Regions from separate parts of the Streptomyces sp. NPDC059582 genome, predicted to be linked through region 3. Evidence: riboswitches for the same ligand, from Rfam matches in the RefSeq annotation. Region 3 holds a riboswitch; each other region holds the start of a gene.
The links. A riboswitch is a leader RNA that binds a small molecule or an ion and turns the genes downstream of it on or off. The one in region 3 is predicted to bind cyclic di-AMP.
Positions count from the first base shown of each region.

Region 1: another riboswitch for cyclic di-AMP. It lies ahead of ACFV0T_RS31920 (peptidoglycan DD-metalloendopeptidase family protein); the one in region 3 lies ahead of ACFV0T_RS31455 (transglycosylase family protein).
Region 2: another riboswitch for cyclic di-AMP. It lies ahead of ACFV0T_RS27480 (M23 family metallopeptidase); the one in region 3 lies ahead of ACFV0T_RS31455 (transglycosylase family protein).

Region 1 is NZ_JBHWCC010000048.1:6,506-9,772, forward strand. It holds gene ACFV0T_RS31915 (alpha-galactosidase) at 1-1,574, shown strand, start outside; cyclic di-AMP (ydaO/yuaA leader) riboswitch at 1,877-2,036, shown strand; gene ACFV0T_RS31920 (peptidoglycan DD-metalloendopeptidase family protein) at 2,041-3,033, shown strand; gene ACFV0T_RS31925 (SGNH/GDSL hydrolase family protein) at 3,197-3,267, shown strand, end outside.
Region 2 is NZ_JBHWCC010000036.1:69,375-72,641, reverse strand. It holds gene ACFV0T_RS27485 (GntR family transcriptional regulator) at 1-489, opposite strand, end outside; gene ACFV0T_RS27480 (M23 family metallopeptidase) at 677-1,429, opposite strand; cyclic di-AMP (ydaO/yuaA leader) riboswitch at 1,442-1,605, opposite strand; gene ACFV0T_RS27475 (M16 family metallopeptidase) at 1,816-3,219, opposite strand; gene ACFV0T_RS27470 (M16 family metallopeptidase) at 3,216-3,267, opposite strand, start outside.
Region 3 is NZ_JBHWCC010000046.1:46,608-49,874, reverse strand. It holds gene ACFV0T_RS31460 (transglycosylase family protein) at 1-831, shown strand, start outside; cyclic di-AMP (ydaO/yuaA leader) riboswitch at 1,097-1,265, shown strand; gene ACFV0T_RS31455 (transglycosylase family protein) at 1,269-1,946, shown strand; gene eno (phosphopyruvate hydratase) at 2,258-3,267, shown strand, end outside.

The sequences.
Region 1 (3,267 bases), on a different contig from region 3:
GCTGGGCCGCCGAGTCCCGGCTGACGCGCTCCGAGCTCACCTACGGCGAGCAGGTCATCGGCAGCCGCCGCGGCCACACCGGACACCAGCACCTGCCCTGGGTCGCGCTCGACACCGACGCCACCGAGGAACGCGGCGAGGTCTACGGCTGTGCGCTGGGCTGGTCGGGGTCCTGGCGGATCGCCGTGGCGCAACTGCCCGACGCGCGCGTGCAGATCACCGGCGGCGCGGGGTACGACGAGTCGGGCCTGCTGCGGCTGGCCGCGGGGGAGTCCTTCACCACGCCGGTCTTCGCCGGGCTGTGGAGCGACGGCGGATTCGGCGGTGCGAGCCGTGCCTGGCACGACTACCAGCGGACGTACGTCGTCCCGCAGGCCGACCGGGACCGGCCGGTGCTGTTCAACTCCTGGGAGGCCACCGAGTTCGACATCTCCGAGGAGCAGCAGCGGGCGCTGGCGCGGCGCGCCGCCGCGATCGGCGTCGAGCTGTTCGTGGTCGACGACGGCTGGTTCGGTGCCCGCACCAGCGACCGGGCCGGGCTCGGCGACTGGACGCCCAACCCCGACCGCTTCCCGGCCGGCCTCAAGCCCCTCGCCGACGATGTGCACGCCCTCGGCATGCAGTTCGGGATCTGGGTCGAGCCCGAGATGGTCAACGCGGACAGCGACCTGTACCGGGCACACCCCGACTGGGTGCAGTACCAGACGGGACGAAAGCGGACAGAACTGCGCAATCAGCTCGTGCTGAACCTCGCGCGCGAGGATGTCCAGGAATACCTCTGGGAGCGGCTCGACGCCCTGCTCAACAGTGCCCCGATCGACTACGTGAAGTGGGACTTCAACCGCTGCTTCACCGACGCCGGCTGGCCCGGTGAACCCTATCCGCAGCGGCTGTGGGTCGACCACGTGCGCGCCCTGTACGCCTTGTTGGACCGGCTCCGGGCGGCCCATCCGGGCGTCGCCTTCGAGTCCTGCTCCGGGGGCGGCGGCCGGATCGACCTGGGGATCATGAGCCGTACGGACCAGGTGTGGACCTCCGACAACACCGATCCGCTCGACCGGCTCGCCATCCAGCACGGCTTCAGCCAGATCCACCCCGCGCGAGTCATGGCCGCCTGGGTCACCGACAGCCCCAACGTCCAGCTCAACGGCCGGGCCAGCTCGCTGCGGTTCCGGTTCGTGAGTTCCATGGCCGGGGTGCTCGGCGTCGGCGGAGACCTCACCCGGTGGACCGAGGAGGAGCTCGCGGAGGCTGCGGACTGGGTCGGTCTCTACAAGGAGATCCGCCCGCTCGTGCAGCACGGCGACCTCTACCGGCTGCGGGCCCCGCAGGGCGGACTCAGTGCCGTGCAGTACGTCCGCGGGGACGAGACCGTCGTCCTCGCCTGCCTCCAGGCGCAGCGGTACGGCGAGCCCGTGCCCGCGCTGCGGCTGCGCGGCCTCGACCCGGAGGCTTCGTACAAATGCCATGAAACGGGCGAAGTTCACCGAGGGGCGGTGCTGCTGCATCACGGGATGCGTACGGGGCTGCGGGGCGACCTCGACGCGACGGTCATCCGTCTCCGCCGCGTCTGAGCGAAGTGCCCGGATTGCGGCTTTCGTTAGAAATCGCCGTGGAATAAGGGAAATCGTCGAGGGGTGCGTGAGGAGCGTCATACCGGTGACCGTGAGTCGCCCGGCATGTTCACGTAATTCAGGAGTTCTCCCAGGGAATTACGGAAAAGGGGCTGAGGGAATTCACGGAGGGTGACCGTGAATTCCCGTCATGGATCAAGCAATTCGGGAACTTCCGAAAACACCTGCTTGTTCCCCTGCTTCCCACTCGCCTACGTTCGCCATCAATCCGGGCGAACGCCTAATCCTGCCGGCGCCCGGTGTCCGCACACTGACCCGTGCCCGGCAGGAGCGGGGGACCCACAGGCACGACCGCCTGTTCCGGTCTCCGGAACAGGCTCGGGGTACAGCCGCGCCGCGAGCGCGGCCGGGCATCTCCAGCCCGCACCCGACAGCTCACCTCGCAGGCGCCGGAGAGGAATTCGCCATGCCCGCGAAGGGTAAGCACCGCCGCCCCAAGGCCCAGCGCTTCACTCGCTCGATCGCCGTCGCCGGAACCGGCGGCGCCGCACTCGCCCTCCCGCTCATGGGGGCCGCCGGCGCGCACGCTGCGACGCCCCAGACCCCCGCCGGGTCCGTTGCCGGACAGGCCGCGCAGTCCGCTCCGGTGGCCCACGAGCAGACCGCCGTGAAGCAGGTCGCCGAGAAGGCCGCCGACAAGGGCGAGGGTGCCCGGACCTACACGGTGCGGACCGGCGACTACCTCTCGAAGATCGCCGACGCGCAGCACGTCAGCGGTGGCTGGCACCGGCTCTACCAGGACAACCGTGCGGCGGTCGGCGCCGACCCGTCGCTGATCCACCCGGGCCTGAAGCTCAGCATCGGCGCGAAGGCCCGCGCCGGGTCGGGTGTGGAGTCCTCGTCGGCGAAGTCGTCGGCGAAGTCGTCGTCCAAGGACGCCCCCTCCGTCTCGACGCCCGACCTCGAGCTCGCCGCCGCCACCACCGGCGGGGCTCCCACTACTTCCACCGGCACCTCCACCGGCACTACGACCGGCACTTCCACCGCCACCGGTTACACCCTCCCGGTCTCCGGCGGCGCCGTCGGCACCGCCTACCGCGTGGCGGGCGGCATGTGGTCCAGCGGCTACCACACGGGCGTCGACTTCGTCGTCCCGACCGGTACCCCGCTCAAGGCCGTGGGCGCGGGCACCGTCGTCTCCGCGGGCTGGGCCGGCGCCTACGGCAACCAGGTCGTCATCAGGCTCGCGGACGGCTACTACGCCCAGTACGGCCACCTCTCCCAGCTCTCCGTCTCCGCCGGGCAGACCGTGACCGCGGGCCTGCGGGTGGGACTCTCGGGCGCGACGGGCAACGTGACCGGCCCGCACCTGCACTTCGAGATCCGCACCACGCCCGGCTACGGTTCCGACGTGGACCCGGTCGCCTACCTCCGTTCGCACGGCGTCGCCGTCGGCTGACCGGAGTACCGCCGCCCGCGACGTCCTTATTCCCTGGTTGGCCAACTCTTTAGCAGTGGCTTATCTCACCGTCCGTCAACCCCTTCCTACGGTCGCGTAGGTCACATTCGAAGGGGAATCATGGGCCGACGTGGCAGACGATTCGAAGAGTGACAGCAGATCAGTGATCGGGTCGTACGTGGCGGTGGGGGACAGCTTCACCGAGGGCGTCGGCGACCCCGGCCCCGACGGGGC
Region 2 (3,267 bases), on a different contig from region 3:
CGGCGCCTCTATCGAGTACATCCAGGCGATCTTGTGCCGCAGCTGGGTGAGCGTCGAGGTCAGGGCTTGGCTGCCGGACGCCTGGGCGAGCGTCTCGTGGAACCAGCCGCCCAGGGAGCGCAGATCCTCGCTGTTGCCCCGCCTGGCCCGCTCCTGACCCAGGCGGACCAGGCCGCGCAGCACCTTCAGGTGGGCCTCGGTCCGCCGCTGGGCGGCCCGGGACGCGCCGAGCGGCTCCAGGAGCACGCGCATCTCCAGCAGGTCGGAGGCCTCCTGCTCGGTCGGTTCCGCGACGCACGCGCCCGCGTGCCGGCGGGTCACCACGAAGCCCTCCGCCTCCAGGGTGCGCAGGGCCTCCCGGACCGGGACGCGCGAGACACCGTAGCGGCGCGCGAGGAGTTCCTCGGTGAGCCGGCCGCCGCGCTCGTAGACACCGGCCACGATGTCGTCCCGGATCGCCGTGCATACCGAGTGCGCCGGAATACGCATGACCGACCTCCGCCTTAATGCCCGTGAAACGTCGCCGAGTGACGTGCGTTCTGCGACTCTATGGCAATCAGGCGTAATTTCCGACGGGCGGCCGGAATCCAAGGATATTTTTTGGACAGGAAGGCCTCCGAAAGGCCGAAAGCCCCGGCTCGGGAGCCGGGGCCTCGGTATGTCGCGCCGTCTGTTGTCAGACGTTCACACCATGCTTGCGGAGGTAGGCGACCGGGTCGATGTCCGAGCCGTATTCTGGGGTGGTCCGGGCCTCGAAGTGCAGGTGCGGGCCGGTGGTGTTCCCGGTCGCGCCGGAGACGCCGATCTGCTGGCCCGTGACCAGCCTCTGACCCACGGAGACGCCGATGGACGACAGGTGACCGTACTGGGTGTACGTGCCGTCGTTCATCCTGATCACCACCTGGTTGCCGTACGCCCCGCCCCAGCCGGCCTCGACGACGGTGCCGTAGCCGACCGTGTGGACGGAGGTGCCACCGGCGGCGTGGAAGTCGATGCCGGTGTGGCTGCCGGAGGACCAGAGCGAGCCACCGCTGAGGTAGCCGGTGGAGACGTAGGAGTGGGCGATCGGCGCCACGAAGGTGTTGAGGCGCTTGCGCTCGGCCTCGCGGGCGGCGCGCGCCTTTGCCGCGTGCTCCGCCTTGGCCCTCGCCGCGGCCTTCTCGCGGGCGGCCTCCTGGGCCGCCTTCTCCTCGGCGGCCTGCCTCTGGGCCGTGGCCTGGGCGTCGATCTGCTCGGCGACCGAGTCGCGGATGGTGATGACCGGGGTGAGGCCGGTCTGTTCGACGGAGTTCTCGGCGGCGAGCGCAGGGGCCGCGAGGGTACCGATGACGCCGGTGGTGGCGAGGGCCGCGATGCCGGCTGCCTGAGCGCTGGTGCGCTTCATCCGGCCGGGACGACGGTGCTTCCCGGGGGCGCACATGAACGCCATGTAGTGGCTGGTCCTTTCCTTCCCTCTCGCCTACCGGGTTAGCTGACGGGTTCGGAGCAGGAAGGTCTCCTACGGACCCCCTCGCGGCACGCGCGGGCGTCCGATTCACCCCAGGGACTGCATGGGTCCCCGGCTCCCCTGGCTCGCGCCGTACGGGGACTCGGCGATGACTGTCCGCTGCCGCGGGTGCGGCGCACTGCCTGACGAACAGACCGCATGACCGTACGGGCGCCGTCTTTCGATCCTCAAACGGATCGCGGCTTTTGTAGCGCATCCCACAGGGCAGACAGGCAGCTCTCCCCCAATTCGGACATTCTCCGGACATGGTGGGGCCCTGGTGACTCATCAGTCACCAGGGCCCCCGCGCGCGTGCCTTCGCGTTGCCCCTACTCGGCGGACACGACCGTGACTTCACCGATGCCGAGGGCCTCCACGGGCTCCCTGATCTGCGCCGCGTCCCCGACGAGGATGGTCACCAGACGGTCCACCGGGAAGGCGTTCACGACTGCCGCGGTGGCCTCCACGGTGCCGGTCGCGGCGAGCTGCTGGTACAGCGTCGCCTGGTAGTCGTCGGGCAGGTGCTGCTCGACCTGGTCGGCCAGCGTGGCCGCGACGGCCGCCGCGGTCTCGTACTTCAGCGGCGCCACCCCGACGAGGTTCTGCACGGCGACGTCACGCTCCGCGTCGGTCAGCCCCTCCGCGGCGAGCGTGCGCAGCACGGTCCACAGGTCCTCCAGGGCGGGACCGGTGTTCGGGGTGTCCACGGAGCCGCTGATGGCGAGCATCGCGGCGCCCGTGGCCCCTCCGGAGGAGGTGGGGGCCCCCGACCTGAGCACCTGCCCGAAGGCGCGCACCCCGTAGGTGTAGCCCTTCTCCTCCCGCAGGACGCGGTCCAGCCGGGAGGTGAGGGTGCCACCGAGGCAGTACGTGCCGAGCACCTGGGCGGGCCACACCCGGTCGTGCCGGTCGGCGCCGGTGCGGCCGATCAGCAGCTGCGTCTGGACGGCGCCGGGTCGGTCCACGATGACCACGCGGCCGGTGTCGTCGGCGCTCACCGGCGGCACGGGGCGGGGCGCGGCCGAGGTGCCCTTCCAGGCGCCCAGGGTGTCGCCGAGGAGCTCGTCCAGGTCGAGGCCGGCGAGGTCGCCGACGACCACGGTGGTGGCCGTGGCGGGGCGGACATGCCGGTCGTAGAAGGCACGCACGGCCGCGGAGTCGATCTGCGTGACCGTCTCCTCGGTGCCCTGGCGCGGGCGGGACATGCGCGAGGTCGCCGGGAACAGCTCCTTGGAGAGCTCCTTGGCGGCACGGCGGCCGGGGTTGGCCAGCTCGTGCGGGATCTCGTCGAGCCGGTTGCGCACCAGCCGCTCGACCTCGCTGTCCGCGAACGCGGGCGCCCGGAGGGCGTCGGAGAGCAGGCTGAGCCCCTTCTCCAGGCGCGAGACCGGGACTTCGAGGCTCAGCCGTACGCCGGGGTGGTCGGCGTGCGCGTCGAGAGTGGCGCCGCAGCGCTCCAGCTCGGCGGCGAACTCCTCGGCGGAGAGCTTGTCGGTGCCCTCCGAGAAGGCTCGCGCCATGATCGTGCCCACACCGTCGAGGCCGGCCGGCTCGGCGTCCAGTGGCGCGTCGAGGAGGACCTCGACGGCGACGACCTGCTGGCCGGGGCGGTGGCAGCGCAGAACGGTCAGCCCGTTGTCCAGGGTGCCGCGCTCGGGCGCCGGGAAGGCCCAGGGCCTGGCCTCGCCCGGCCGGGGCTGGGGGTGGAACTCCATCGTGGCGAGCTCGGTCACTGGGCCGCCTCCTCGGTTGCGTCGGTGGCTTCCACGGTCGCCGCGGAC
Region 3 (3,267 bases):
ATCCCGCTCCTCGCCGCCACCGGCGCGAGCGCGGCGGAGAGCAGCACCTGGGATCAGGTCGCGCAGTGCGAGACCGGCGGCTCCTGGAGCGCCGACACCGGCAACGGGTACTACGGCGGCCTTCACCTCAGCCAGGACGACTGGGAGCGGTACGGCGGTCTCGACTACGCCTCCAGAGCCGACCTGGCCAGCCGTTCCCAGCAGATAGCCGTCGCCGAGAAGGTCCTCGCCGACCAGGGTGTCGAGGCCTGGTCCACGTGCGGACTGCTCTCGGGGCTGGCCAAGGACTCCGTGTCGGCGAACATCGACACGGGTGTACTGGGCGACTCCTCGGGCGGATCGTCCGACTCCTCCGATTCGCCCTCACTGTCCGACTCGCTCGGTCTGTCCGGCTCTTCCGGCGAGGCGTCCGGCGGCCCGTCGGCCCAGCCTTCCGGTGAGGCCACCGGCGTTCCCTCGATCCTGCCTTCCGGTGAACCGTCCTCTTCCACTCCCTCTTCGGGTGCGACGGGAGCTGCCGGGTCCGATGGGGCGTCTGACTCCGGTGCGGATGACGCGGGACGCGGTGCCGGTTCGTCCACGGACGGGGCCAGGGGCGGCGACTCGGACAACTCCCGGCAGGCCATCGGTTCTTCGGGCCTCGTCGACACGGGCGCGCTGAGCGTCGACACTGGCGCGCCGGCCGCCGATACGGGCGCGCCGGCCGCCGACGCGTCGGGCACCGGCCGCCATCGCGGCGGCAGCGCCGACGAGCAAGCGGCGGACGCGGCCGACGCCTTCTCCTTCGTCGGGCGGCACGCTTCGACCGCCTACGCCACGGCAGGCTCGTAGGCCGACCCTCGTGCCACGCACGGCCGGTGGGCCGACTGCTGGTCAGAGCCGACGAGTCGGTGCCTAAACGGGCGAAAAGCGGCGGGAGTTGACGCCCTGGTTCGCCGTTAAATGTCCGTTTTGGTGAAAGTGTGGGATGAGTCTCAGAGGCCCTGATCGTCTTTGGAATTCGGCGGATCCCGTGTCTACGGTCGTGACCGCTCGCCACCGCGGGCACCGGCTGCCGCAACGCCGAGTCCTGCCAGCGGCCGTCCGGGAACAGTCGTCGCGTCAAGCGCCGTAGGCAGGAGCGGGGGACCCAAGGTAGGTGCCGGGCCCAGCAGTTGAAGCTGGTTCCGGCTCGGGGTGAAGCCGTGTCCCGTGAGGGACGCGGCCGGGCAACTCAACCGGCTCGAACCCGACAGCTCACCTCGCAGGCGTCGGTGAGGGGATCAAGCATGCTGTTTTCCGGCAAGGGCAAGCACCGTCGTCCGTCCAAGGCCACCCGGGTCGCCGCGCTGGCCGGTGTCACCGGTGTAGCCGTCGCCGCTCCGCTGATGGCGGTCGGCAGCGCCTCCGCCGCCACCGCCTCCCAGTGGGACGCCGTGGCCCAGTGCGAGTCCGGCGGCAACTGGTCCATCAACACCGGTAACGGCTACTACGGCGGCGTGCAGTTCTCCGCCTCCACCTGGGCCGCCTACGGCGGCACGCAGTACGCGGCCACCGCCGACAAGGCCTCCAAGGCCCAGCAGATCACCGTCGCCGAGAAGGTCCTCGCCGCGCAGGGCAAGGGCGCCTGGCCGACCTGCGGCAAGGGTCTGTCCGGTGCCGCCTACACCGGCGGCTCCGCCGGTACGCCGAGCAAGCCCGCCAAGACCACCACCCGCTCCACCGACAAGCAGGCCGCCTCCCGCTCCGCCGCGCGCCCGGCCGCCCCGAAGACCGTCACCACCCCGACCGGCAAGAAGGTCAAGAAGGGTGACGGCGAGTACAAGGTCGTCAAGGGCGACACCCTCAGCGCCATCGCCGTGAAGCACCAGGTGAAGGGCGGCTGGCCGGCGCTGTTCAAGCTGAACAAGGGCATCGTCGCCGACGCCGACTTCATCTACCCGGGTCAGCAGCTGCACCTGAAGTGACGCCCGGCTCGTAGCTGAACCGCGGCGCTCCCCTGTCCGTGTCTCCCATTAGTGGAGGCTCTCTGAAGGCCGCCCCCGTCCCCACGGGCTCCCCGCTCCGGTGCGTGTTCCCCCGTACGCACCGGAGCGGGGATTTTTGTGAACCGGCTTTGTTCCGTTCGGAAACAATTTACTCTCGGTTCCGCGCTCGGGGCGGTCGGAGGCTGGCCGATCGCCCGGAGACGGTTAGGCTCAGTCCCGCGGGGCCACCACAGGCCCGCGCCCGACCGGGCCTACGGCCCGGCGTAGCTCGCGTCACATCCCAGAAGGAGATGCTCGTGCCGTCCATCGACGTCGTCGTAGCCCGGGAAATCCTGGACTCCCGAGGCAACCCCACGGTCGAGGTCGAGGTCGGCCTCGACGACGGCAGCACGGGTCGTGCCGCCGTTCCGTCCGGCGCCTCCACGGGTGCCTTCGAGGCCATCGAGCTCCGTGACGGTGACCCCAACCGTTACCAGGGCAAGGGTGTCGAGAAGGCCGTCCTCGCCGTCATCGAGCAGATCGGCCCGGAGCTCGTCGGTTACGACGCCACCGAGCAGCGCCTGATCGACCAGGCGATGTTCGACCTGGACGCCACCGACAACAAGGGCTCGCTGGGCGCCAACGCCATCCTCGGCGTCTCCCTCGCCGTCGCGCACGCCGCCTCCGAGGCCAGCGACCTGCCGCTGTTCCGTTACCTGGGCGGCCCGAACGCGCACCTGCTGCCCGTTCCGATGATGAACATCCTGAACGGCGGCTCGCACGCCGACTCCAACGTGGACATCCAGGAGTTCATGATCGCCCCGATCGGCGCGGAGTCGTTCTCCGAGGCGCTGCGCTGGGGCGCCGAGGTCTACCACACCCTCAAGAAGGTGCTGAAGACCAGGGGTCTGTCGACCGGTCTCGGCGACGAGGGCGGCTTCGCCCCGAACCTGGACTCCAACCGCGCCGCCCTCGACCTCATCGTCGAGGCCATCAAGCAGGCCGGTTACGTCCCCGGCGAGCAGATCGCGCTCGCGCTCGACGTCGCCGCGTCCGAGTTCTACAAGGACGGCAAGTACGAGTTCGAGGGCAAGTCCCGCTCGGCCGCCGAGATGACCGAGTACTACGAGGAGCTCGTCTCCGCGTACCCGCTCGTCTCCATCGAGGACCCGCTGTACGAGGACGACTGGGCCGGCTGGAAGGTCATCACCGACAAGCTGGGCGACAAGGTCCAGATCGTCGGCGACGACCTCTTCGTCACCAACCCGGAGCGCCTGGCCCGCGGCATCGAGGAGGGCTCCGCGAACGCCCTGCTCGTCAA